Hymenobacter tibetensis: one gene and its partner. The protein of the gene in region 1 interacts with the protein of each later gene in a pairwise test. Links are inferred from orthologs where the notes say so. Each region holds a gene or a part of one and is shown on either strand. Other genes may lie near its edges. The genes, in order: MTX78_RS20125 and def.

Evidence for each region.
Region 2: the proteins of MTX78_RS20125 (region 1) and def interact in binary tests that used the Escherichia coli proteins (3 or more experiments, as listed by UniProt). The link is inferred for Hymenobacter tibetensis from one-to-one orthologs.

What each region holds. Positions count from the first base shown.
Region 1 is NZ_CP094669.1:4,995,494-5,006,029, reverse strand. Bases 3,008-5,807 are described here. They hold MTX78_RS20125 (aspartate-semialdehyde dehydrogenase), read right to left. Parts: upstream 5,015-5,807; coding sequence 4,001-5,014; downstream 3,008-4,000. Other genes in these bases: MTX78_RS20120 (lamin tail domain-containing protein), read left to right, coding at 5,185-5,807; MTX78_RS20130 (TonB family protein), read right to left, coding at 3,008-3,824. Also shown: MTX78_RS20145 (SRPBCC family protein), read right to left, coding at 1-799; MTX78_RS20140 (alpha/beta fold hydrolase), read left to right, coding at 893-1,654; MTX78_RS20135 (peptidase associated/transthyretin-like domain-containing protein), read right to left, coding at 1,857-2,357; more of MTX78_RS20130, read right to left, coding at 2,688-3,007; more of MTX78_RS20120, read left to right, coding at 5,808-7,791; MTX78_RS20115 (DUF5672 family protein), read right to left, coding at 7,839-8,618; MTX78_RS20110 (DUF1800 domain-containing protein), read left to right, coding at 8,738-10,306; MTX78_RS20105 (DUF1501 domain-containing protein), read left to right, coding at 10,446-10,536.
Region 2 is NZ_CP094669.1:193,041-203,629, reverse strand. Bases 4,021-6,873 are described here. They hold def (peptide deformylase), read right to left. Parts: upstream 5,821-6,873; coding sequence 5,221-5,820; downstream 4,021-5,220. Other genes in these bases: MTX78_RS00760 (S41 family peptidase), read left to right, coding at 6,632-6,873; ruvX (Holliday junction resolvase RuvX), read right to left, coding at 5,817-6,227; MTX78_RS00775 (zinc dependent phospholipase C family protein), read right to left, coding at 4,100-5,071. In the rest of the region: signal recognition particle-docking protein FtsY, read right to left, coding at 1-759; MTX78_RS00800 (DUF4295 domain-containing protein), read right to left, coding at 945-1,106; rpmG (50S ribosomal protein L33), read right to left, coding at 1,114-1,296; MTX78_RS00790 (aminopeptidase P N-terminal domain-containing protein), read right to left, coding at 1,450-3,078; rpmB (50S ribosomal protein L28), read right to left, coding at 3,210-3,449; MTX78_RS25320 (DUF5522 domain-containing protein), read right to left, coding at 3,836-3,931; more of MTX78_RS00760, read left to right, coding at 6,874-8,314; MTX78_RS00755 (sugar phosphate isomerase/epimerase family protein), read right to left, coding at 8,489-9,430; MTX78_RS00750 (sugar phosphate isomerase/epimerase family protein), read left to right, coding at 9,740-10,589. UniProt on the Escherichia coli protein: Removes the formyl group from the N-terminal Met of newly synthesized proteins. Requires at least a dipeptide for an efficient rate of reaction. N-terminal L-methionine is a prerequisite for activity but the enzyme has broad specificity at other positions.

The DNA of each region.
Region 1 (10,536 bases):
AGGTGCCTCGTAGCACGTCGAAAAACCGGCCACCGACGGTTACGTGCTCGTCGAAGGTGGTAGGTGGGATGGTAGCCGTATTGGGAACGATGCTGAAAGACAGGCGCCGTTGTGGCTCCCACACATCAACAGTTTCGATGAACTCTACGCCCCGTTCGAAGGTAGCATGGCGCACACCGCCCACGCCCTCATGCGTGAGCGTAGCTTCCACGGGCCGCGGGAAGCCAATTTTGTCGATTAGGCTTGGTCCCAAGTCCTGGGCCTGAATGGGCGGTACCCGGACGATTTGCTGCCAAACCACGGAGGCGGGTGCCTGAATAAGCACAGTATTCTCGACGCGGCGCAGGCTGTTGGGAGTGGCAAACTGGCTTTCAAGCGGTGCCAGCAGGAAGGGCAATAGCGCAAAGACGGCCACGGTGTAGGTTTTGTCTTTGTTGGGTTTGTCGTCGGTAAACAGCAGGTAGAGAACAGACCCTATGTAGGAAGTGATAAAAAAGAGCGGCGAGATAATCAGCACGCAAATCATGCATTCTGAGTGAAACAGCAGTGCCATAAATAGGAACAGCATAACCGTTACGAAAGGCCCCCATACCGTCCGCCAAGATTTGGAAGCAGTAGCGGGTGTGAAATGCGTGGTAACGGCTCCTAGCGCCATTGGGATGAGCAGCAGAAAGCAAAGCATAAGCAGTCCGCCGCCATTGAAGGTGCTATTGGCAAAAACAAGTCGGCCGAGTAGGGCAACGAACAGGCCTGCCGCTACGGCAATAACATAGTGTAGATTATTATGCTCGGAGGCCATTGGGATAATAGGTAGATAGGAACACGCACGGTAAATGTGCGTACTTGTTCCGACCCATCTGCGGTATTCCTGCACGAACTTTTGCATTTACTTATGCCTGTCCAACCAACCATCCTCTTCCTGCACGGCTTTGCTGAAAGCCGGGAAGTGTGGACCGATTTCACCCGCGACTTTCCCGACAACTACCGGTTGCTAACGCTCAATCTGCTTGGGCACGGCACCAACATACACGACATTCGGGACTATAGCATGGAGGCGCAGGCGCGCTACGTGGCGGAGCAATTGCGGCAGAAAGGAGTGGAAAAGGCGCTGCTAGTCTGCCATAGCATGGGTGGCTACGTGGCGCTAGCTTTTGCAGAGCGCTATCCGGATATGGTAGCAGGCTTGGTGCTGTTTCATTCCACTGCCTTACCTGATACCGACGAGAAAAAAGCGAACCGCGACAAAAACATAGAGTTTGTGCGCCGCCATGGCGTCGAGAAATTCATGGAATCCTTTATCCGGCCGTTGTTTGCGCCAGCCAACCGGGAGCAACTGCTGGAGCAGCGCGAATTTCTGGAGGATATTGGCCGGGCCACGCCCGAAGCCACCGTGCTAGGTGCCTTAGAGGCTATGAAAAACCGTCCCGACCGCACCAAGGTGTTAAAGGAAGCTAAGTTTCCAGTACTCTTCGTGGTGGGCAAAGAGGACGTAGCCGTATCAATGGAAAGCGTGCTGCCACAGTTGGCGCTACCGGCCCAAAGCCACGCCCTGCTGCTTGGTGATGTTGGGCACCTGGGCTTTTTCGAGGAGCCGGAACTCACGCGCTTGGCAATAGTGAATTTTGCGGACGCAGTATATGAGCCCAAGCACTAAGTACAGACGCTGATACTGTTGCTTATAGATACTAAGGCAGGTAGGGAGTTGCTGTAGTGCACACCAAAACGCCGGTGCCATCTAGGTGAGTACTGCAACGGTTGGCAGGCAGAAGTGATTCACGGATGACTGTATATGACCCAAAAAAAGCCCTGTAGAACATTCTACAGGACTTTTCTTTGAACCACACAGTTGTATGCGCTTATTCCACGGGCACCATTTTGCTGCGTAGAGCATCAGGCACGTCGTTCAACGACATGATGTGCAGTGGATGCGTGTCGGTTGGGTTGAAGCCCTGTCCAATAGGAGACAAAGCTCCCTGAATTTCCTTGTCGGAAATGCGGTACATAGCTCCGGTGAGTGGATCTACAATCAAAAATCCAATAAGGCCTCCAAAAACGATGTTGCCGAAATACCACCCGTTCACGTCAGACTCGAGCGTTAGTTTCTTGTCTTCAAACCCCTCTTTCTTGAACGTCAGGGTGTAAATCTCGCGGCGCATATAACCAGATCCTGACTTGAGCGTAACGGCGGTTGGTGCCACACCACTAAATACTTCTTTACCATCGCGGTTGGTGACCGTAAAGTTGGCGCCAGCGGGCACGCTACTGATAACAACCGGATAACGGCTCTTGCTTACAATAGAAGCACAACTGCCAAGCAGCAAGGTGGCTGCTAAGGCGAACGGTAAGGTTACTTTCATATTTAAAAGAATAAGGTAGAAAAGAGAAAAGAGTAGATGACCACAGACAGATATTGGTGGAACTTCTAAAATTATACCACTCTGCTTGGTCTTAGGAACTGGCTCTGCATAAACATTGAATAATTATAATATAATAGTAGTTGAATCCTGTTTAATTACAAGTCAATATAGGAGCTGGCCGTACTTGCTCCCCACTAGGTAGCTCGGCACCTAGCTTTGCTGTCTGACTCTACCTCTTCAATGCCTCAGGTTGTAGGAATGACCTGTTTCTACCAGCAGTGGCTAGACAAAGTAAAACGGGTAAGTAGCAGCCCGCTGAATTGTGCCATTCTACTTAATCCTGAACGTAAACGGCACCACGTAAAACACCTTCACGGGTTTGCCTTTCAGCTTGGCGGGCGTGAGGGCTGCTGGTTGGCTGAGCGCCGCGTCCAACACGGCCTGGTTCAGCTCTGGTCCCGCCGACTTCACCACCTGGGCCTGCTCTAGCGCGCCCGCTTCGTTGACCACAAAGTACAGGTACACGGTGCCCTCCATGCGGTTGCGTAAGGCCTGCGTTGGGTATTTTAAGGAGCGCTGTATTTTGGTTTGGATGTCAAACTTGTCGCTTGGCGTACTGAACACCGGCATTTGATCGGCGTAAGGATAGATCTTCTCTTTGGGCGCTGATGACGGAACAGGATTGAACACCAAAGGCATTACAAACGTGTCGCTTTCCACGGGCGTGCCGTCTAAGTTGGCGGGAGTCCAGGTGGGCATTGCTTGTATCCAGAGCGTTGCGGCTTGTTCTAGTACGGGCTTTGCAGCGTCAATTTCAGCTCGGGGCGCAGGGTCTTGCTGGGGCTTGCGCATGAGTGGCCCAATGGGTTTCGCCTCCGTTACTTTGCCCTCCTTGTTGATTTTGAACTTCACAAATACCCGCGCATCGAGTCCTGCGGGGCGAGCAGCCTCTGGATAGGGAATGGCCCCCAAGTAAGCGAGAAGTGCGTCGGGGCCGCCCGGATATTGCGGTTCGGTGGTGACGGCGGACGATGGGTTGGGCTGGATAGCAAAGCTGATGGGCACCGTTAAGGATACGGCCACGGGCTTGCCCTGCTGCTGCCCTGGCTGCCAGCCGGTCATGCCTGATACCACCCGCAGGGCTTCTTGGTCTAGCGCGGGGGCAACGGGCTTTACCACTTGCACCTGCTCTACTTTCCCTTGCGCATTCACTACAAACGAAACAAACACTTTCCCACTGGCACCTGCCTGAACGGCCTCGGCCGGATAGCGGACGTTACGCCGCAGGTACGCTATAATGGAGTCGTTGCCACCTCCGTTGTAACGCGGCATTTGCTCTACAAACGTGAAAACCTGGGTGGTAGAGGTAGCCGACGGCGGAGTGGTCTGAGCAAACAAGCCGGTGGCAACAACGAGCAGTAGTCCTGTCAGAGCACTATACCAGCAGGCTTTCGTGGTGGGGTTCATGTAAATCTGGCCGTATGGATATGGAATTGCGTATTCAAGGTAAGTGCTTCTGCGTATACTACCTCTGTTGCTATAAGCTGTTTGCCAAGGCGCCGCAATAGAGAGGAGAAAACAGCAAAAGAGCCTCCCAAACCAAGTTTGGAAGGCTCTGCACGGAATGAATGAAGTAAGCGAGCTTATACGGTGGCGGCCTCTTGGGTAAGAAGCCCCATCTTCATCATAGCTTCTGCAATCTGTACGGCGTTGGTTGCGGCTCCCTTGCGTAGGTTGTCGGCTACCACCCACATATTGAGGGTACGGGGCTGCGTTTCGTCGCGGCGCAGACGGCCAACAAGCACTGCGTCGCGGCCGTGGGCGTCTTTGGGCATCGGGTAGCGGTTGTTGGCCACGTCGTCCACCACTTCCACGCCTTCGGTGTTGCGCAGGATGCGGAACACGTCTTCCATTTCAAATTCCTGAGCAAATTCCACGTTCACCGCCTCGGAGTGGCCGCCCATTACGGGGATGCGCACGGTGGTGGCGGTTACGCGGATGCTGTCGTCGCCCATGATTTTCTTGGTCTCTTTCACCATCTTCATCTCCTCTTTGGTGTAGCCGTTGTCCTCGAACACGTCGATGTGGGGCAGCACGTTCAGGTCGATGGGGTGGGGGTAGGCAGGGTTGCTGGCCGCTTGGCCGGCGCGCTCTTCCATGAGTTGGTCAACGGCTTTCTTGCCGGTGCCGGTTACGCTCTGGTAGGTGCTCACCACAATGCGCTCCACTTTGTAGGCGTCGTGCAGCTTGTTGAGCGCTACCACCATTTGAATGGTCGAGCAGTTGGGGTTGGCAATGATTTTATCGTCGGCGGTGATTTCCTTGGCGTTGATTTCGGGTACCACCAGCTTTTTGGTGGGGTCCATGCGCCAGGCCGAGGAATTGTCGATAACAACGGTGCCAACTTCGGCAAACCGAGGGGCCTGCTCTTTGGATATCGAACCGCCAGCCGAGAAGATGGCCACTGCCGGACGGGCCGCAATGGCGTCGTCCATGCTAATCACCTTGTACTTTTTGCCTTGGAATTCGATTTCCTGACCCACCGATTTCTCGGAGGCAACGGGCAGGAGTTCCGTGACCGGGAAGTTACGCTCGGCCAGCACTTTCAGCATCTCGCCACCGACCAAACCGGTGGCACCTACTACGGCTACTTTCATGGTTGTTAAGGTTTGGATTCCCTAAAGGTAAGGCCAGTAAATTCTTTTATCTTTCTGGCTGTGCTTTGTTGTGAAAAAGTGCAGCCGCCCACGGTTTTGTTCAATAGGTTGCGGCGCGTTTCTAAAGGGAATATTCAGGTATACAAGGGCGTGCAATCTTATCTGTTTTCGTGAAAAAACTACTACTACTATTCCTGCTAGCGCCGTTTGCTGCTAGTGCGCAGCTGCTCGATACATTTGCCGACGGTAACTTCACCCAGAATCCGGCCTGGACTGGCGACGGAGCTAGTTTCCAGGTAAACGCGCAGCAGCTCCAAAGCAACGGCCCCGCCGTTACGGGTACCACGCTGCAACTCGTAACGCCAAGCCAGGCTGCCGCCGGAGGAACCACCTGGGAGTTCTGGGCGAACCTGCGGCTGGCTACCAGCAGCGGCAACTACGCCGATGTATGGCTAACATCAGAGCAAGCGGACTTAAAAGCCACTGGCAACCGTGGGTACTTCGTGCGCCTGGGTGGCACCGCTGATGAGGTAGCCTTGTTCCGAAAAGACGCCAGTGGCAGCCCGGTATATGTAGTGAATGGCGCCGATGGCACTCTGGCTTCCACCACCAGTAACCTGGTTCGGGTGCGCGTAACTCGCTCCGCGCAGGACGTCTGGACGCTGGAGCGGGACTTGGCCGGCACCACCACCTACGTCCGAGAAGGCACGGCCACGGATGCTACGTTGCAGCGTGGAGCCTATTTCGGGGTCCAGCTAACGTACTCGTCGGCCAACAGCCGCGCTTTCTATTTCGACGACTTTCGCGTTGCGGACACTGCCGCGCCGGCTCCGCACACGGTTACCGTTGTTGCAACTCGGCAGTTGGACGTGCTGTTCAACGAGGCTGTTACCACACAGGCTGCCAGCAGCTACCGCCTAGTAGCGGCCGGAGCACCTTCCGTAGCAAGCGCCCAGCGCGACGCGGCGAATCCTGCGCTGGTGCACCTAACCCTAACTGCCGATCTGCCAGTGGGAACTACCACGTTGGAAATCCGCAACATCACGGACCTGTACGGGAACACGGCTGCTGGGCCACTGACGGTGAGTTTCCAGAACAACGGCTTTGCTGCGGCGCCCACCTCGAATCAGGTGCTTATCACGGAAATATTTGCCGACGAAACTCCAACCGTAGGACTACCCACCGCCGAGTACTTGGAGATTCACAATCCGTCGGCTACGGCGGTGCTGGATTTAACTGGGGTACGGCTACTGAAGGCAGGTAGCACCAGCAGCCCGGCCGTGTTTCCCGCGGGGGCTGTGCTGTTGCCAGGCGAATACGCCGTGGTATGCGGCAGCACCCGAACGGCGCAGTTCACTTCCTTCGGCAAGGTGTTCGGGCTAACCAACTTTCCTAGCCTAACCAATTCCGGCGACCAACTGCTGCTGCGCGGGCGTACCGGCCAAACGCTGTTCGAGGTGAACTACTCCGATACGTGGTATAAAGACAGCCGCAAAAAAGAGGGCGGATGGAGCCTGGAGCTAGTAGATACCAGCAACCCGTGTGCAGGTATTGAAAACTGGATGGCCAGTACCGACGCCAGCGGCGGCACGCCCGGCCGAACCAACGCTGCCCGTGCCACCAACCCCGACCGTACTGCCCCCCTGCTCCAGCGCGCTTTAGCGTTGAATGCTTCCACTATTCGCTTGTTCTTCGGGGAAAAGCTGGACAGCACGGCATCAGCTAATCCCGCTCTGTACACGCTCGCGCCTGCCATATCTGGGGTGCGCGTAGCGCCCGTCGGACCCGATTTTCGGAGCGTGGACCTGCTGCTAAGTGCCCCGTTACAACCCAATCAGCCCCTAACCGTGGCCGTCAGCGCTGCTACCGACTGCGTGGGCAATGCGGCTGGCCCCACCACGTCGGCCACCTTTGCGCTGCCGGTGCCCGTGGCCGCTGGCGATGTAGTGCTCAATGAAATCCTGTTCAACCCCCGTACAAGTGCCGTGGACTTTGTGGAATTGCTTAACCGCTCCACTAAGTACCTGGATGTACAAGGGTGGCAATTAGGAGCTGAAAAGCCAGACGGCACCACCGACCAGAACCTCGTGAATAGTAGCCCCCACGTACTGGCCCCCGGCCAGTTGCTGCTGCTCACCACGCGCCCCGATGTGGTAAGGAGCCAGTACCCAACCAGCGCCGAGCCCGCCACTTTCTTGCAGATGGCAGGTTTCCCTACCTACCCAGATGATGCTGGCATTGTGGTACTGCACGATGCGCAAGGCCGTTTGCTGGACCGCTATGCCTACGCCGAGGAGCACCACCTGAAGCTGCTCGATGACTTGAATGGCGTGTCGCTGGAGCGGATTCGGGCTGAAGGACCAAGTACGGCAAGCAACTTTCACTCAGCGGCCAGTGCTGTTGGGTATGCCACTCCGGGCCGCCACAACTCACAGCAGCAAGAGGACCCCAGCGGCGGCAAACTGTTCAGCATAGCGCCCGAAGTATTCACGCCCGATGAAGACGGCCAGCAGGATTTTACCACCCTCAACTACAGCCTAGACAGCCCGGGCTATGCGGCCAGCGTGACTGTATACGATGCGCAAGGCCGCATAGCGCGCCGCCTGGTCCGCAATGAAACCCTGGCAACCGCTGGCTTTTTTCAGTGGGATGGCCTGACCGACCGCGGGCAGAAAGCAGCAATTGGCTATTACGTGCTGCTGATTGAGTTATTCAAACCCAATAGCGGCGAAAAGCACCAATACAAAAAGACGGTAGTACTCGGAACACGTTTCTAGAAGCCAGAGCGTACCAGCAGCACCGCTAAGCGTTTGCCCGGGCTGCCTCAGATAGCGTGGCCAAAATGCCGGATGCAGGGCTTCCAGAAATCCTGGTGAAACTGAATCCAGCCGTGTACCCCGAAAGGCAGGCTGTTGATGTCGTGGTTATTGAATGGCAACTCGCTTTCCTTCCAGTCTACATATTCAGCGCCGAAGTTTTGGGCCAGCGCCACGGGCGGTATTTTGAAGCTGCGCAAGAGTTTAGGGAAATGGTTGGTAAGAAAGATGTCATCCAAAAAGCCCCTTTTCCGCAGCCTTCTTATCCAGTGATAGAAGTTGATATACGCCCTGAATTTGGACGTAATGTGGTAGAACGTGCTAACCTTTTTGATGGCGAATCCGCCGTTGCCGAAATATTCCGGCTGGCTGAATCCCAGGATTTTCCGCACCGGCGTGTCGGGACTGAAAAAAGAGGGATTATAAATGACAGCTCCAATGTAGTCGTAGCCCAGGGAGCACCATTTTTCCAGCTCGTCGCGAAACACGAAGGCGTCGAGGTGGCAAATCATCATGTATTCGTAAGGCAAAAAGCGCTGATAGTAGACGGGGTTGGTTAGCAATTCTCCAAAAGCATTACGGCCCTGCCACTCAAACCGCTCGACGGTTACTTCCGCTTTTCCCCGGCAAAACTCTTCATACCACTTGGTATTCAGTTCAGTAGCCGCCATGAACACGATAGGATACTTGTGTAGGACGGAGAGGGTTTGGGAGAGAGAAATCTTTTCCAGCTCCGACGGTTCTTCTAAATGAATGGGTATTACTACAGTGGCGAGAGCCTTCTTCATGTAAATAGTATAAGCATAGGTTGTAAAAATACTATTAGTCTGCATTCAATGCAACTACATAGGGCAGGAACTAGCAGCACTATTATTAAACCCCTGATAGCCATCCATGTCCAAGCAACATGACAACGACGCAACAGCACCTACAGCACTTGTATTGGCGTGCCGGGTTTGGACCTCGCCCCGAGGATTTGGCCAGCGGCGTAAGCCCACGTAAAGCACTGCGTCAGCTCCTGCGTGATTCCGAAAAGGTGGAGCTGCTCGGCAATCCGGCCATGCAGTACCAGGAGCCGCTTACCCCGTTTGTGGCCCTGCCATCGGGGGCGGGTACTCCTCAAAACGGCATGGTAACGACGCCAGACCAAACAGCCTTGGGTTCGAGGAGCAAGCAGCCACCTGCCGATGCCTCTCCAGCTAATAGGGGAGAACTGCTGCAGGGCATGAATACGCTGCCGTTGTTGCGCCGGGAGAGCATGACGGCGCAGCAGCGCAAGATGCAGAACGACAGGATCAGGCAAGCTTTTTACGCTATGAATACTGGCTGGCTAGGTCGGATGGCTACCTCGCCGGCGCAATTGCGGGAGAAGCTCACGTTTTTCTGGCATGGCCATTTCGCCTGCCGCGTACGGCGGCCCGATGCGGCGCTGCAACTCAACAATACCATCCGCCAGTTGGCGCTAGGCAAATTCGGCGACCTGCTGCTGGCGGTGAGCAAGGAGCCAGCTATGCTGCAATTCCTCAACAACCAGCAAAACCGCAAGCAGCGCCCCAACGAGAACTTTGCCCGGGAAGTGATGGAGCTTTTCACGATGGGCCGCGGCAACTACACCGAGAAAGATGTGAAAGAAGCGGCCCGCGCCTTCACAGGCTGGGGGTACAATGGGCAAAGCCAATTTGTGTTCCGCGCCAACCAGCACGATGAGGACCCGAAAACCTTCCTGGGGCACACCGGCAACTTCACCGGCGAGCAGGTGCTGCGCATCATCTTGGAGCAGCCGCGCACCGCCGAGTTTATTGCCACCAAGATGTATCGCTTCTTCGTGAACGATACGCCCCATCCGGCGCATATTCAGCCGCTGGCCCAGGCGTTCTTCAAGAGCGACTACGATATCAGTGCGCTGGTGGAGCAGATGTTTTCCGCCGAATGGTTTTACGAAGCCGCCAACGTCGGGACGCGCATCAAGTCGCCAATAGAACTGTTAGCGGGCATTAAGCGCACCACAGGGTTGCAGCTAGCGGATAGCAAACCGCTGATTGTGTTTCAGAAAGCGCTGGGCCAGACATTGTTCGAGCCGCCAAACGTGGCGGGCTGGCCCGGTGGCCGCAACTGGATAGATTCGTCGTCGTTGCTTTACCGGTTGCAGCTGCCTTCCGTGCTGCTCCGAAACGCCGAGTTCCAAGTGGCCTTGAAGGAAGACGAAAACGACATTGCACCGCAGGTGTCGAAGTCGGACCGTACGTTTCGGCAGCAGGTGAAAGCCACTGTGCAACTGGCGCCAATACAGGCGATGCTGGCCAAGACTGCCCCCAACCAGCAAGCTGCCAAGCTCAGCGAACTGTTGTTGCAGACACCTATTCGACCCGAAAACCTAGCGCTGGTCCAGAAAGCAGCCGATGCAGTTCCCGCTGAAGGCCGCCTGCGTGCCATGGTAACCAGCATGCTCAGTTTGCCGGAGTACCAGCTGATGTAGCAAATGAGCTGTGTGGTACAGTCGTCATGCAGAGGCAGAGCCGAAGCATTGTGCGTGCTGATGCAGAATTAGGAACTCAACGACACCACGCGAGATGCTTCGGCTCCGCTTCTGCATGACGGTTTAAATAAATAGCACTATGGCTACTTCCCGCCGCGACTTTCTAAAGACTTCCGTGCTGGCCAGCAGCTTGCTGTTCGTGCCGAAATTCTTGCATGCCCTAGACCGCC
Region 2 (10,589 bases), 4.8 Mb from region 1 along the record:
GCCCGTGCTACCATCCAGCACCAACAATACCTCGTGCGGTGCATCCGGAATCACTTTCTGCATCACGCGCTTGATCTTGTTGAGCTCGTTCATCAAGTTCACCTTGTTGTGCAGACGACCCGCCGTATCAATAATCACCACGTCTGCGCCGAGTTCCACCCCTTGCTTGATGGCATCGTACGCCACAGAAGCCGGGTCGGTGTTCATACCGTGTGAAATAACCGGCACCCCAACCCGCTGGCCCCAAATAATAAGTTGGTCGACGGCAGCGGCCCGAAACGTATCGGCGGCACCCAGCACCACCTTTTTACCGGCGCTGTGGAAGCGGTGCGCCAGCTTACCAATAGTAGTGGTTTTGCCCACCCCGTTCACGCCCACCACCATAATCACGAAGGGCTGACCGGGGCTGTCTGGTCGGTCCAGAATAGCATTGGAGCCAGACGTACGGTTGTCTTGGAGCAAGTCCACAATTTCCTCGCGCAGGATGCGGTCCAGTTCTGAGGTGCTTACGTACTTGTCGCGCGCCACGCGCTTCTCGATCCGGTCAATGACCTTCACGGTGGTATCAATACCGACGTCAGCGTGCACCAGCAAGGTTTCCAGATCGTCGAGCACGGCCTCGTCCACGGTGGCCTTGCCTACCACGGCTTTGCTGAGCTGGTCGAAAAAGCTGGTTTTGGTTTTTTCCAGCCCTTTGTCCAACGACTCCTGCTGCTCTTTGTTTTCCTTGTCTTTTTTGAAAAAATCGAAGAGGCCCATGAGATAGGGTGTGGCACGAAGCTCCAGCTTCGCGCGGCGTGGCGGAGAATAAACGAGAGAAAGCCTTCCCGCTCGTTCAACAGTATGCGAAGCTGGAGCTGCGCGCTACCTCTATATACAACGCAAAAAAGTCCCACACTGGCGGGACTTCTTCACTTCGGTCAGGGAGCCACGAAGGCGCTGAACTACTTAACGCCAGTGCTTAAGTACTCCTGCACTTTGTCAACGGGCACCATTTCCTCGCGGAAGGTGTAGGCACCAGTCTTGTCGGACTTGACAGCGCGAATAACTTTCGCCCAGTCTTTGCCGCCTGCTACTTTCAGGGTTGCTACTACTTTCTTAGCCATAACTCAATTACTTGATTTCCTTGTGAACGGTCATCTTCTTGAGCACGGGGTTGAATTTTTTCAATTCAATGCGCTCAGGGGTGTTCTTGCGGTTCTTGGTGGTGACGTAGCGCGAGGTGCCCGGCTGACCCGAGTTCTTGTGCTCGGTGCATTCGAGGATTACCTGCACCCGGTTTCCTTTCTTAGCCATCTCGACGGGGTTTTTGGGATTAAGGACTGCAAAGGTACGGGTCTTTTCGGAATGTACAAGCAGTTGATTGTTAAATAACTGAATTGTTAAATGGTTGCTGCCCAAACGAAGTACCGTTCACCTTCTTATTTAACGATTCAGCTATTCAACTATTTACAGCTTTGGAAGCTTGAAATCATCGAGGACACTGGGTTTGGCCATCATGGCTTCCACCTCTGCTACGGTGCGTGGAGCTTCTTTGGAAAGGTTTTCGGCACCCGTGGCCGTGATGAGTACGTCGTCTTCAATTCGGACTCCAATATTCCACCATTTCTGGTCGCAGGGGCTCCCCTCTGGAATATAAATCCCCGGCTCCACCGTAATAACGTTGCCGGCTTTCAAGGGTCCATAGGGTCCTCGGTCGTGCACATCAAGGCCTAAGTAGTGGCTGGTGCCATGCGGGAAATATCGGCGCATTTCTTCTGGCTTCTGAATGATACCCAGTTTGATCAGACCATCCGCCACCGTCTTTTGAGCCGCTTTGTTGGGAGCCTGAAAGTCGTTACCGGGCTTGCATTCCTTGATAGCCGCGTCTTGCGCCGCCAGCACCAACTCATATATCTGCCGCTGGGCAGCGCTGAATTTACCAGATGGCGGAGCCGTGCGAGTTACATCAGCCGTGTAGCCGTGGTATTCGGCACCGCAATCCATCAGCACCAGATCATTACCGACGTGGGGCTTGTCGTTGGTTTCGTAGTGAAGAATGCAACCGTTGTTGCCAGCGCCTACAATGCTCGGGTAGCCCTCAAACTCTGCACCGTACTTTTTGTACACGTATTCGTGTAGGCCTTGCACTTCCATCTCGCCCATTTCGGGGCGCAACGCTTTCATCACCTCTTGCTGCCCCACCGTGCTGATGCGAATGGCCCGGCGCAGCAAGCTCAGCTCTTCCGGGGTCTTGACGGCCCGCAACTCGTTTAACGCATTATTCAACACGCTACTTTCGAAGCGGCTAGTGGGGCGGGCCGCCATTGCTTTCTGGCGTTCGGTATCCGTAGTCGCTTGCAGGTAGCCCTGCAAATAGGTATCAGCAGCTAGGACAGGATGTGCTTTCATCTGACGCTCCACGTACATTTTGACGCTGGCCGCATTCGTGACGCCGTAGCGCTCCACCGAATGATACAGTTCGGCCTTCCCGCCATCGGAAGTTGCCGGAATTCCAGCTTGCTGGCGGAAAGTGGCTATTAGGTCAAAGAGGTCGGCGGGGTCTTGGGCATCGTCGCGCACATCGGTGGGCAAGTCCAGGAAATGGATGTGCTGAAAGTCCACCCACCGAATGCCAGCCCCACTAAAGCTGGTGTTGTTGGCAACGAATTGCAGTTTGAGTTGCTGCTTGGCACCTTCCTCTCCCAACCGGCGGCCCGTCCAAACTTCCGCTTTCGGGTCGCGAGGTTGCACAAACAGCGCTTCCGTAACGCCGACCTGCCCTCCTACCGTTTGGGGCTCCTTGAAAAGCACCAGAACCGCATCCGGCTCATCATAACCAGTTAGATAATAGAAGTCCGGGTGCTGATGATAGATATAGCTGACATCATTGGCCCGGGTGCGGGTTGGGGCCGCAAACAGCACGGCAGCCGAGCCCGCAGGCAAGGCCTGCCGCAGCAACTCGCGGCGGCTTTTGTGGAAGGCAGGGTCTAGAAAGTCGGCGGGGCGGCCTGCTCCCGCCGCGCGTTGAGCACTAGCTTCAGCCAATGAGGCAGTTAAGACAAAGGCCAGTAGCAGCGGGCGTAAAAACCGGGTCATGGCAGAAGGTAGGAGCACGTGAACGAAGCTAGGGTGAACACAACAAAGACGCGTACCCGAACCAAAAATTGCTTTTCAGTTCGGGTACGCGTCAGATAAGATGCTCGCTCTAGAGTTGGCTGTTTGCCGGACTAGTAAACGATGAAGCCTTGCTCCTTGGCCTTCTTCAGGACCGACATGATGCCGTTCTTGTTGATGGTACGGATGGTGCTAGTCGCTACTTTCAACGTTACCCAAGAATCCTCCTCGGGAATGTAGAAGCGCTTCTTCTGCAAATTCGGGTAGAATTTGCGTTTGGTCTTGTTGTTAGCGTGCGACACGTTGTTGCCTACGCGGGTACGCTTGCCGGTCAAATCACAAACTCGGGCCATGATATCTGAAGGTTGATGTTACAATGCTGGAAACAGGGGCGCAAATATCGGTATAAGTTTGACAATAGCCAAATGCTTCCTCAACAAGTCGATAGGAAAGTATTGTACTTTCTTTTGTAGGGTGCTTGCAAGGCCGAAAAGAGAAGCTTAGAAACTCTCGTGGCTCTATCAGCTGCCGACTCATCTGCAACAGCCAAGCTACTCCTCGCAACTATTCTTTCTTACACTGAAGGCGCTGTATCAGTTTGTGCCACTAAAATTCTAAAGCCTGCTTTCTGCAGTGGAAAGCAGGCTTCGAGCCTCGCTACGGGCCAAGTAAGTCGCCCTGCCAGCCACTCTACGCTACAGCTTGGTTCAATCGGCACTAGGAGACAAAGTGGGGTTTGCTACTTGTCTGCTTTGTTTTTGCGCCAAGGGCAATGCCGACACCCGTTACCGCAGCAGCTGCCCCGGCGACGGTGATATTGCTCTGTGAAAACCATATAGCCTTCCGGTGTGAGGTAATAGTCGCCGGGTTGGAGAGGTTGAGCTAGAAAAGCGGAGCTAGGCATAGAATCTGTTCAGCAATCAGACAAGCCACAAAGTTCCACTATAAATCTTTACTCTCTTGGCAGTACCAAAAGAAGCTAGTTTAATTCTGGTGTTGCGCGTTACTCCTCATGGCCCGGCACTACAACGGTAGGCGCCTGCTGCAACTCTTTGGCCTCCTGAGCTAAGCGAAGCTGCTCTTTCTGCGAAGGTTGCTTGGGTAGTTTGTCTAGGTCGGGCTGCCCGGCATCCACCCAGCAGGTGTACCAGAAGGCCCCAATTAGTCGTTGGGCCAGCCGCATCTGCCGCTCCACTTGGCCGGCCAGCCGCTGATGATACTCCCGGCTGAACTCTCGCGAGTATACCCGTACCGTCTGGTTGTTGCGTTCCTCGAAGCCGTACTTCTTATCGTCGGCAAACTTGTTGGTCACTTCCTTTTCAAACCGCAACACCGAATCGACGGCGGCGTTGGAGCGCGCCACAGCAGCCCAGATGGTCTTGGACGGCGACTCCAGGTAAGGCGCAGGACCCGTGAAGAAGTCGTAGTTGGCGGCCAAGATTTCCGGCAGCCGAGACTCCCACAAGCCATGGATACCGCGCTGGCCGGTCAGCTGGCCGTTGTAGTTGTGGGTGGTGTGCAACGGAACGCAAGCATCAGCTACGTAGTGGCCCAAATCAGCCGACAAACTTAGAATTCTGTCGGCATCGCGCTGGCGGAAGGCTTCAGTAAGTTGACTTTTCATCCGTACCACTTGCCACGGCACAATGCCATGCCGCATCAAGGAATCCTCACCGTATTTGGCTACCGCATCGGCATACGAGCGGGGCAGCTTAGATAGAGCCGAGTCTCCATACACATCAACATCCAAGAAGTGGCGGGCGGCTTCACCGGGAACCACAGCGCGACGGGAATCCGGCCGGGTGGCGTTTTCGGTGAGGTATTCGATATTAGTTTTGTAGAACCCTATCATCTCCGGTGGCAGCGTAAACACCGCCAGCCGGTTGATGAGTCGGTGTCCGAAAAAACCCCACGCCTGCGGCTGCTGAGGCAGTAGAAGCAATGCCAAAAGCAACAGAAACGGAAGTTTTTTCATTAGCCAATCCTATCTTATAGCATAACCCTTATTCCTCAATCCTATACAAAACACGCATAAAGATCAACGGCAGCATTAGAGCTGAATCATTTGCTTTCTCTGCCTTTGCCGCATCTATGCCTGTGTTGCGGTGGCAGTTAAACAGGCTCTTAGCGTCGGCCTTGGCCTGTGAAGCGCATGCGATAGTCGGCGTTTACGTCTCCTTTGCTGATGCGCGTGAGCTTGCCTTTGATGAGCTGCTTTTTGAAACCGGAAATCAGGTCCGTAAACAGTACGCCTTCGAGGTGGTCGTATTCGTGCTGAATAACACGGGCCGTCATGCCGCTAAAGGCTTCTTCGTGAAGTTGGCGGTTTTCGTCTTCGTAGCGAAGCACGATGCTTTCGTGGCGATACACCATTTCGCGCACCCCAGGAATACTCAGGCAGCCCTCTTCGAAGCCCCATTCCTCGCCGGTTTCGCTTACCATTTGGGGGTTGATGAAGGCGCGTTTCACTGGTTTCTCCGCATCGGGCAGCACCTCGCCAGTTTCCTCATCCTCGGTGTCAATCATTGGCTCCGAATCAATGACAAACAAACGGATGCTCTTGCCTACTTGTGGGGCAGCTAGCCCTACGCCGTGGGCGTGGTACATAGTTTCGAACATGTCCTGCACGATTTGCTTGAGCTCACTGGCCGGAAAATCTTGCGGAATGTCTTTGGCGCGGGTTTTTAATACGGGGTCGCCAAAGGCAACAATGGGGTAAATCATCGGGATTCAAGAAAAGATTGCAGAATGAGGGTAGCACTCACCCGGTCTACGGTTGCTTTGTCGCGGCGGTCTTTTTTGGTTAGGCCACCCGCCAGCATAGCAGCGTGGGCCATACGCGAGGTGAACCGCTCGTCTATCTCGTGCACAGGCACTTCCGGAAACTCCCGGCGCAGACTCCGCAATAGGCCTACCACCGCACTAGTGCTGTCTGTGGCTTCGTTAAGCAGCGTCTTGGGCATACCCACCACCAACGCGGCTAGTGGCTCACGCTGATGATACGCTTTCAGATACACGAGTAGGTCTTTGCTATGGACCGTGTCGAGGGGCGTGGCAATAAGCTGGAGCGGATCCGTCACGGCAAGTCCGACACGTTTGTTGCCATAATCAATGGCGAGAATACGGCCCATTGCGGAAAGATATTCAGAGTGAGGCTACAGCGGAGCCAGTGTGGCTGCTGCCTCAAAGATACAACGGACCATTAGAACCGACCGAATATCATCATTTTACTGCCACTGCTATAACTATCTGCATTCCCTACTACCACGTGAGGAAGCCACTAACGGAACATATCCATAAAATCATAAAATAAAGCTACGCCATTGCAGCCCTTATCGTGTGTTGGCGATGTGAGCAAACAGCATTTTCGACGAATATCTTGATGAAAATAAAGAACAAATTGCATTGTTATTTGAAAATTCATATACACCTAGAAACAGCCTCAATTTCTTAGAAAAGTTTTAATATTTTTGAATGCTCAGCAGTTCTTACAGCATCATTCACAGTCTGATCTTCTCCCTCTCTCCAGTGTCATATGGCAACAGAGTCTACGCCCCAGGTGAAGTCTGCCCCAAACAACCTGCCTCGCAACTCGTGGCGGCAGGTACGGCAGCCGCTGTTGCTAGCTCTGACCTTGGCTTGTGGGGTGTTGGTGGGGGCTAACCCTTTCCGACCCTCCAACCAAAACCCTGACGGCACAGCCCGCGGCTACCTCAAGTTCAAGGAAATTTTGAGCTATGTAGACCGCGACTATGTGGATTCAGTGGATGCAGAAGCATTATCGGACTATGCGATTGGCCGGATGTTGGAACAACTCGACCCGCACTCCGTCTTCATTCCCGCCAAGCAACAGCAGCAAGCATCTTCTTTTCTGCAGAGCGATTTTGATGGAGTCGGTGTGGAGTTCAACATCTTTCACGATACCGTAACGGTAGTGGCCCCGCTGAGCGGTGGCCCGGCCGAGCTGTCAGGTTTGCAGCCCGGCGACCGTATTCTGGCCGTGAACGGTGAGCGGGTATCGGGAATGCACATCACCACGGAGGTGATGTTTGGCAAGCTGCGTGGACCACGCGGCTCGAAGGTTGTTCTGCAACTGCTACGCCGCCATCAGGCTAAGCCGTTGAATGTAGCTGTGCTGCGCAACCGCATTCCCAACAACTCAATTGATGTAGCATATCTGCTTGACAAGCAGACGGGCTACATCAAAGTGAGTCGCTTTGCTAATGGCACTTTCGATGAGTTCAAGCAAGCCCTCGGCGACCTTCGCCGGCAGGGAATGACCAGCTTGGTGCTGGATTTGCGCGGCAACCCTGGCGGTTACCTCGACCGCGCCACCAAGCTAACCGACGAGTTTATTGGTGGCACCCGCAAGATTGTGTACACGGACGGCAAAGGCGACCAGTACGATACACAAACCTTTTCGCGGGTAGCTGGTGAGTTCGAGCAAGGCCCGTTGGTGGTGCTCGTGGATGAAGGCAGTGCCTCCGCCGCCGAGGTGGTAGCTGGCGCATTGCAAGACCATGATCGCGCCTTGGTAGTTGGTCGCCGCACATACGGCAAAGGCTTGGTGCAGCAGCCTATAGCTTTGAACGATGGCTCTGAGTTGCGCCTGACTATTGCGCGTTACTACACTCCTTCCGGCCGCAGTATCCAGAAGTCATACCGGAAGGGCTTGGCTGCTTACGAGCAGGACCTTCAGAACCGCCTGCGCCACGGAGAACTATTCCACGCTGACAGTATTCATTTTGCTGATTCGTTGCGCTTCCACACCGACCACGGGCGCACAGTGTACGGCGGCGGCGGTATTATGCCCGACTTGTTTGTACCTCGTGATACTTCCGCTTTCTCGGCATACTATACGCGCCTGCAGAGCCACAATCTGGTGCGAGAATACGCCCTGAACTACTTTCAAGAGCACAAGGTGGAACTGGAAGCGCTAAAGCCCGAGCAGTTTCTGACCACTTTCCGCATCAGCGACGCACAGCTGCAGGGTTTAGCTGAACTGGCGGCCCGTGACGGAATGCCAGCCAACCCCACTCATTTGCGCCGTTGCGCCAACTTGTTGCGCAACCAGCTCAAGGCGCACATTGCACGCAGCGCCTACGGCAAGCCGACTTACTACGCAGTATTACACGAGCAGGACATTGAAGTGAAGCAGGCTCTACAGGCCGTAAGCAACGGCTCTGCTAATCCGATGCAAAAGCTTTCTATGAATTAAGCGCTATCTATACTTATCTGAGGCTATACTGCAAAACGACCGGAGCGAGGAACTCCGGTCGTTTTGATTTTATACTAGTTGGTCGTGACTAGCGAGAAAGCGCAAGCCCGTAGGTGAAGCAGCGCGAGTTTCACGCACTTGCATTAAGCTGAGAAGCCTGCTACCACAACCAGCTTAGCCGAGGCTCTTTGCTATTTTTTCTAGCAGCTGCTTGGTCTTGGTGATGCCTTCGGCTTCGGGTGTTTTCTCGCCTTCGTATTCTATGCCCACGTAGCCTTTGAAGCCCGAATCTTTGATGATCTTGAACATCTTGTAGTAGTCGGTTTCCACGCAATTGCCTTTGGCGTCGAAGTCGAAGGTCTTGGCACTGATACCTTTCGAGACGGGCATCCACTCTTTCACTGCCTGGTACTTGTCGTACTCTTCAATGCAGTTGCCCCGGTACAGCTCGCCGGTGTCGCGCCGGATGCAGAAGTTGCCGAAGTCGGGCAGGATACCCACGTTGGGCTTGTTGACTTGCTGAATCGTTTTTAGAAGCCACTGCCCGTTGGAGCTGTAGCTACCGTGGTTTTCCACTATCACGTTCAAGCCGGCTTGTTGAGCATATTCGCTCAGTTTGCCTAGCCCGTCGGTGGCGGCTTGCTGCACGTCGGTGGCCGATCCTTTGCCGAAGGCATTCACCCGCACGGTCTGGCAGCCGAGGTACTTGGCGGCATCCACCCATTTGTAGTGGTTTTCCACGGCCGTTGTTCGCTCCTGTTGGTTGGTTGACCCTAAATCGCCTTCCCCATCTATCATAATCAAGTGGTTCTTCACACCGTTGTCGAGGCAGCGTTGGCGCAGCTCACTCAGATACTGCTGGTCTTTTGCTTTGTCCTTGAAAAACTGGTTGACGTACTCGACCACACTAATACCAAACTGCTTTTTGGCAATGACTGGAAAGTCGAGGTTACTGATTTTGTTGGCAAACAATGACTTGTGCAACGACCATTCTGCCAAGGATATCTCGAAGAAAGGCGCTTTTGCGCGCTCAGCGGCCAGTAGGCCAGGAGCTACGGTTAGGGCAGCCGCCAAGGTGGTGGCGTCTTGCAGGAAACGACGGCGGGAAGTGGGCATAGTTGGGAAGAGGGTGAAAGAGATTCGAGAACGAAAAAATGCAGCGGCTTACCACGCTAAGGCATTGGCAATAACCAACTATTTACAGACAACTATTGGCGGCATTTAGCAACGGTGGCTGGTGGCAGCGCAAAGGGCGACAGCAAAGGCCAGGCGCTATTTCTCTCCACCCTGAAAGCTTGGCATGTTTCTCGCCTTAGGCAACGGCAAATCAGTTGGTTGGGCTGCTATATGGCAGAGAATCCTATCTTGCTGTGCACTTCCACCTGGCTCCCACGGCCAACATCCTTTTTATAACCCACCAAGCTCATGACCACTCGTAGATCCTTCCTCACCTCCGCGGCACTTCTCTCCGCCGGCCTATTGGTTTCGCCTTCCTTGCTGGCTTACAACAAGCGCTATGTAGGCCTCCAACTGTACACTGTGCGCGAGGCCATGGAGAAAGACCCAGCGGGCACCTTGGCCCGGCTTGCTAAAATCGGGTACAACTCGGTGGAGGGTGCTACCTACACCGGTTCGCAGAAATTTTACGGCATGACGCCCAAGGAGTTTGCGGCCTTGCTCAAGCAGAACGGCTTGATTATGCCCAGCAGCCACTACCGCTTGGGCGAAGAGCAGATGAACGGCGCCCCCGTACAAGGCACCATGCTGCACGGCTGGGATAAGGCGGTGGACGATGCGGCAGCGGCCGGCGTTAAATACATGGTGTGCGCTTACCTCTCGGAGTCTGAGCGGGGCAACATGGACCATTACAAATACGTGGCCGACCAACTCAACAAGGCCGGCGAGCGGTGCCAGAAGGCAGGCTTGCAACTCTGCTACCACAACCACGACTTCGAGTTCAATGCCCAAGACGGCCAACTACCCTATAACCTCCTGCTGAGCGGCACCGACAAGAAACTAGTGCAGATGGAGCTAGACCTGTATTGGGTGGCTAAAGCTGGCCAAGACCCATTGGCCTTGTTTCAGCAGCACCCCGGCCGCTTCCCGCTTTGGCACGTCAAAGACATGGACAAAACACCCCAGAAGGCATTTACGGAGGTTGGCAACGGCAGCATCGACTTCAAGAAGATCTTCGCGCAAGCCGATAAAGCGGGTTTGCAATACTTCTTTGTGGAGCAAGACGCTACGCCCGGTTCGCCCTTCGACAGCGTAACGA